2 regions of the Halomonas sp. GD1P12 genome follow, and region 2 is predicted to be linked to the other one. Evidence: riboswitches for the same ligand, from Rfam matches in the RefSeq annotation. Region 2 holds a riboswitch; the other holds the start of a gene.
What was found. Region 2 has a riboswitch for cobalamin ahead of OCT39_RS06705 (TonB-dependent receptor domain-containing protein). Riboswitches for the same ligand answer to the same signal wherever they lie in the genome.
Positions count from the first base shown of each region.

Region 1 (3,203 bases), 1.8 Mb from region 2:
GCAAGCAGAAAGTGCAGGTGAATCATGTAGTGAAGTAGGGAGCTTTCCAGCGAGGCGGCGTAGAGCGGCGTCAGATAAAGTACGTACATGCCGCCCACGTTGAGCAGCGTTGCGGTGACCGGGTGGGTCACCAGGCGCATGAAACGGCTGTGCAGGAACCTCACCATCCATTTCCCGCCCGCCTGGGGCAGCGTTTTGAGTAGCAGCGTCGTCGGCGCGGCCAACACCCAGAAAAGCGGCGCAAACATGCCGATCAAAAGGTGCAGCGTCATATGGCCGACCAGATCGCCATGCGCCCAGGCCATCAACAAGGGCCAGAAGGCAATGGCCAGAAGTGCGCTGCCAAAAAGGAAAAAGCCGCAGCGCCAGAGGCTCCAGCCAGACCCACCCGCCCGCTGAAGCCCGGCCGCCGCCAGATACTGGCAGGTGACGAGCACGACCAGTAAAAACGGCAGCCAGTCGAGCGGCGAAGCGGGGTGGCCGGCGTGCATTCAGCGCGCGGGCAACACGCGGGCGCGGCGCCAGAACCACGCACCGATCAGCAGAAACCCGACCGCGAAGGCATTCCAGACCAGGTCGTACATCAGCGGGTCCACTCCGTAGCGAATCTGGTGCAGGCGTAAAATCTTGTGGTTGATGAGGCCGTCGAAGAGCTGAAAGCCGCCCATCCCCAGAAAGAACCCCGCCTTCGCCCAGGCCACGCTCAAGCGCCCGCGCTGGGAGAGATCCAGCAAAAGAAACACGCCGACCACCACTGCCAAGAGCTCGAAGGCGTGCAAAAGGCCGTCGGAAAGAATGCCGAAAGCGGGGGTGGAAAAGTCGAAAAAGTGGTGCCACTGCAGCAGCTGATGAAAGACGATCTCATCGAGCGCCGCCATCGCGCCGATGCCGACCAGCACCGCCGCCCAGCGCGAGCGCTTGATGTCATGGATGTCGCGTTTGTTCGCATCGTACGTCATGGCCGAACTCCCTGATGTCGCTATCAGCGTAGGCAAGGCATTGGATGAGCGCCACCGCGGCGCGGGCCGTGATTGCCCTACCCTGCAGCGCTCTCTAGAATGGCCGGCATCGGTGTTCCGTACGGAACTTGATAGGGAATCCGAAGCGCTTCGCGCGAACCGGAACTGCCCCCGCAACTGTAGGCGGCGAGCGATGCTCACACGTGCCACTGGACATCCGTCCGGGAAGGCGAGCTAGCGACGACCCGTGAGTCAGGAGACCTGCCGACGCATCCTCACAACCAGGCCGCGCCATACGCGCGCCGATCATGCACGGGAGTGTACATGATGTTGAAGCGATCCCCGGCGCTGGCCCTGGCAGGGCTGTGCGTCTCTCTGGGCGCGCCCCCGCACGCCCAGGCCGCCACCGCCTACCCGCTAACGCTCGAAAGTTGCGGCCACGAAATCACCCTGGAAAAAGCGCCGGCGCGCGTGGTCACCATCGGCCAGGCGCCGACGGAAATGCTCTACCTGCTGGGCCTTGAAGAGCACGTGGCAGGCACCTCGCTCTGGGTCAATCCGGTGCTCGAGGCGTTTGCCGAGGCGAATGCCGACGTCGAGCGGTTGTCCGACAACGCGCCGAGCTTCGAGAGCGTGCTGGCGCAAGAGCCGGACCTGGTGATCTCTGCTTACGAGTGGATGGTCGGCCCGGCCGGCGTCGTGGGTACGCCCGCGATGTTCGATGACGCCGGCGTGCCGCTCTGGACGCTGCCCACCGAGTGTGTGGGCAAGGACAACCATCAGAGCATGGATGGCGCCCGCGAACGCCTGTTTGACCCGGCGCTGGTGTACCAGAGTATCGAAACGCTGGCCGAGATCTTCGACGTCGTCGAGCGCGGCGAGAATGCCGTGAGCGATCTTCAGGCGCGAGAAACCGCCGCAATCGAGGCCGCTCAGGCGCTCGATTTGCAGGGCGAACTGCGCGGGGTGTTCTGGTACTCCTCGGCGGACCTGGGGATCGATCCGTACGTTGCCGGCGTCAACAGCGTGCCGGACTGGATGATGACGACGCTTGGCATCGACAACGTGGTGCGTATTGATCAGGAGTGGCCGACGGTGGGCTGGGAGAGCATCGCCCGCGCCGACCCCACCTTCATCGCTGCCGCGCGCATGGATCGGCGCCGCTTTCCCGCCGACGACATCGCTGTGAAACGCGAATTCCTGCAAAACGATCCGGTCACCCGGCTGCTCGAGGCCGTCGAGCAGGACCGGCTGGTCGAGATCGACGCCCACGCCATGGATCCGTCGATTCGCAGCATCTACGCCCTCGAGACGCTGGTCGAGGCGCTGGCCGAGATGGATCTGTCGTCCTGATGGGGGCGACACGTATCGGCGCAGGTTCCGCGCGGTGGGTCTGGCTGATGCCGCTTTGTTTGATCGCGGCGCTTTTGGTCGGCGCCTCGATCGGCGAGACGCGCATCCCGCTCTCTACCGTGCTGAACGTATTGGCGAGCAAGCTTGGCATGATCGACCGGCCGCTTTCCACCCTCGACGAGGCGATCGTGTGGCACTACCGCCTGGCGCGCGCCGTCGTGGCGGCCTGCTGCGGCGCGGGGCTGGCGGTGTCCGGGGTGATTCTGCAGGCGCTGTTACGTAATTCGCTGGCCGACCCGTACCTGCTGGGCATCTCGGCGGGCGCTTCCACCGGCGCGGTCACGGTGACCGTGGCAGGCCTCGGGGCGGGAATGATCTCGATGTCCATGGGCGCCTTCGCCGGGGCACTTGCCGCCTTCAGCTTCGTGGCGCTGCTGGCGCATCTGGCCGGCGGCGGCCAGGGCGTGCGCGGCGCGGGCATTCTGATTCTCGCCGGTATCGCCGGGGCGCAGCTGTTCAACGCCTTGACCGCCTTCATCATCGCCCACTCCGCCAACGCCGAGCAGGCCCGGGGCATCATGTTCTGGCTGTTGGGCAATATGTCCGGCGTGCGCTGGCCGGACGCCTGGCTGGCGCTGCCGGTGGCCGGGGCGAGTCTGGCGGTGGCGCTTGGACACGTGCGCTCGCTCGACGCCTTCGCCTTCGGTGCGGAAAGCGCGGCGTCGCTCGGTGTGAATCTGCGGGCAACGAAGGGGCTTTTGATCGGCACGGCGGCGCTGGCGACGGCAGTGATGGTGTCGATCACCGGCGCGATCGGCTTCGTCGGGCTGGTGGTGCCCCACGCCTGTAGGCTGCTGGTCGGGGTGCGCCACCGCCGGCTGGTGCCGGCGA
Region 1 is NZ_CP107007.1:3,424,085-3,427,287, forward strand. It holds gene OCT39_RS15745 (cytochrome c oxidase assembly protein) at 1-491, opposite strand, end outside; gene OCT39_RS15750 (DUF2243 domain-containing protein) at 492-959, opposite strand; cobalamin riboswitch at 1,053-1,243, shown strand; gene OCT39_RS15755 (ABC transporter substrate-binding protein) at 1,287-2,312, shown strand; gene OCT39_RS15760 (FecCD family ABC transporter permease) at 2,312-3,203, shown strand, end outside.
Region 1: linked by a shared signal. The riboswitch ahead of OCT39_RS15755 (ABC transporter substrate-binding protein) and the one ahead of OCT39_RS06705 (TonB-dependent receptor domain-containing protein) in region 2 are both predicted to bind cobalamin.

Region 2 (3,203 bases):
CTACGGCGCCGTGCTGGCGTTTCAATTTCTGACCCGCGTACCGCTGCCGATCGAGTGCCCCTGGAATGCGTCGACCCGGCGCTGGGCGCTGCGCGCCTACCCATTGGTTGGGCTATTCATCGGTGCGCTGCTGTGGCTTTTTGCGCTGGCGTTTGATGCGCTAGCGCTGCCGGCGCCCATCGCCGCACTGGCGCTTTTGAGCCTGTGGGTGGCGCTCGGCGGCGGCCTGCATCTGGACGGCGCGATGGACCTGGCCGATGCCCTTGGCAGCAATCAGCCGCTTGCGCGGCGCTTGGAAATTATGAAGGACCCGCAGGTGGGCAGCTTCGGGATACTGGCGCTTTTTTTCCTGCTCGCCTGGAAGGCGGTGCTGCTCTGGGCGCTGGTTGATATCGGCGCGCCCGCGCTCTGGTTTTTGATCGTGCCGGCGCTTGCCCGCTTTGCCGGCGCCGCCATGCTGGTGCTGAGCCCTTGCGTCCAACCCAGTGGGCTCGCCTACGCGTTCAAGCGCTCGCTGGCCCCTGTGGACGTGGCGCTTTCGCTGGTGCCGCTTTTGGGCGTGGCGCTTTTTTATCCGCCCTTACTTGGCTGGCTGGCCGGGGCGCTTTTGTTTACCGTGCTGTTTCGCGCCGGGGTGCTTCGCGCCTTCAAGGGCATCAACGGCGACATGATTGGCGCGTTAATAGAAGGAGTCGAGCTTTGGCTAGTGATCTTGATGTGGAGCTGGTGGTGGTTCGCCACGGCGTGACCGCCTGGAACCTTGAACGGCGCTACCAGGGCCAGCGTGATATCGCGCTTTTGTTTCCCGACGCCGAGCCGGGGCTCAATGCGCTCAAAAAAGCGTTGGAGGATGAGCACTTCGATGCGATCTACGCAAGCGATCTGACCCGCTGTCGTCAAACCCTCGAGTGGGCCCGGCCCGACGCTGCGACTGAGAGCGTTTATCTGGAGCCCCGACTTCGCGAGCTCGATTTCGGCGAGTATGAAGGCAAGGTTTACGACGAACTCAAGGACAATCCGGGCTACAGGGCATGGATTGATAGCGTTGGAGAGCTTAAAATCCCCGGCGGCGAATCCGCCGGGGATTTGCGCACGCGCCTTGACGGCTGGCTGTCGACGCTTGCCGACAACGCGCGCGCTTTGGGCCACCGGCGCGTGCTGGCCGTCACCCACGGCGGTGTGATTCGTGAACTGAGACGGCGTTTTGAAACCGTGGATTTCTGGGAGGCCACGGTGACCCAGGCCACCGGCCGGCGCCTGAACCTGTCCCATCGCGCTAGAGAAGGAGAGTGGCAATGCAGCTTTTCATCGGCGGTGCCCGCGCAGGCAAGCGCGACGCCGTAAAAACGCGCTTTCAAAACGCCGCCTGGTGGACCCTCGCCCCGGGCCAGCGGCTGGCGGACTGCCACTCGATTCTGATTCCCGACACGCCGCTGGTGATCAACGGCGTGCTCGACTGGGTGGCCCGCGACGGCGCTTTTGATACCGACAGCGACCGCCTGCGCGCCCAGTGGCGCGAGGATCTGGCCGCGCTTTGCCGTGCCGCGAAGGCGTGCAACGCCACGATCGTGCTGATCCTGAGCGAGGTCGGCCGAGGGCTGGTGCCCATGGCGCGTGAGGAGCGCCGCCTTCGCGATCTCAACGGCTGGTTCAGCCAGGACGCCGCGCGCCACGCCGAGCGTGTCTGGTACGTGCGTCACGGCCTGGTGCAGCGCCTGGCCGCGCCCAGCATTGCGCAAGCGAGCCTGGCCGAGTGCGATTGACCTGGCCTTAACGGCTTGCTAGTTTACGCTCACTTTTGGGTGCCGACCTTGCGTCGGTTAAACGGGAAGCTGGTGTCCATTCCAGCGCTGCCCCCGCAACGGTAATCGAGTCAACAACGGCCACTACGCCACTGTGTCGCACGCGACATGGGAAGGCCGCCGTTTGAAAAAGGCCTCGCCTTTTTGCTCGTCAGCCCGGAGACCGGCCCAAAACCACGGTTTCACTACCATCAATGCCGAGTCGCGGAGGGCGTGCTCAGGGCTGATACGGGGCACTCGACCCCGCATTTCCCCTTGCTCCTTCGCCGCGCGGCCATAAAAAAATCGGCCGTGCGGGTGAGCACGGCTCAAGGGGCTTATCATGACCTACGCGCGACCCACCCTGGGGCTTGCCGCCTTTGCGCTCGCCGCACTGCCGCTGGCCGTTCACGCCCAAACGGTGTCTTCGAACACTCCCGAGGAGAAGCAGGCGCTCAACCCGGTGGTCGTAACCGCGGCCCTTGCCCCGCGCACCGCGAATCAAAGCCTTTCATCCGTCACCGTGCTCGATGAGGCCACTTTTCGCCGGCAGGATCCTGTCAGCGTCACGGACCTCTTGCGTGGCCAGCCCGGGGTCGACGTTTCCAGCAACGGCAGCTTCGGCAAGAATGCGAGCGTGTTTCTTCGCGGTACCGGCAGCAGCCAGAACGTGCTGCTGATCGACGGCATTCGTCTGCGCTCGGCCACCAGCGGCGGGGCGGCCTGGGGAAGTCTCGACCCGCGCCTGTTTGAGCGCGCCGAAATCGTGCGCGGACCAAAAGGAAGCCTTTACGGGGCGGACGCCATCGGCGGTGTCGTACAGCTCTTCACCCACGCCCCGGAGGAGGGCGACGGCCCGCAGCCCCGGCTTTCGTTTGGCGGCGGCTCCTTCGGCACGGCGCGCGCAAGCGCAGGGCTCAGTGGGTCAGAGGGCGGCACCCGCTATAGCTTCGCGGCGAGCCACTTCAACACCGACGGCGTGCCGGTGCGCCGAAGCGGTGACGATAAGGGCTATGACAACACCACGGCACTCGCCCGGGTGTCGCACACCTTTGATAACGGGGGCGAGGCCGGCGTACTGGCGCTGCGCGCACGCGGCAACAACGAATACGACGGCGGCGAGAACGACTTTGTCCAGCAGATCGCCGGCGTCTATGCCGAGCTTCCGGTGGGGGATGCCTGGCGCTCGCGGGTGACACTTTCCGAGGCCCGCGACGAAAGCGATAACGTTGACGAGTTCGGCGACTCCACCTTCGATACGACCATCCGCACCGCGCGGCTTGAAAACACCTTCACCGTGGGGGCTCACGAGTTCATTGCCGGCGTCGAGCAGAGCGAAGACCGCATCGACAGCACCGTCGATTACGACGAGACGAGCCGCGACAACACCGCCGCCTTCACCCAAGCGCTTTTCGATTTCGC
Region 2 is NZ_CP107007.1:1,439,692-1,442,894, forward strand. It holds gene OCT39_RS06690 (adenosylcobinamide-GDP ribazoletransferase) at 1-748, shown strand, start outside; gene OCT39_RS06695 (histidine phosphatase family protein) at 700-1,344, shown strand; gene OCT39_RS06700 (bifunctional adenosylcobinamide kinase/adenosylcobinamide-phosphate guanylyltransferase) at 1,296-1,763, shown strand; cobalamin riboswitch at 1,784-1,989, shown strand; gene OCT39_RS06705 (TonB-dependent receptor domain-containing protein) at 2,125-3,203, shown strand, end outside.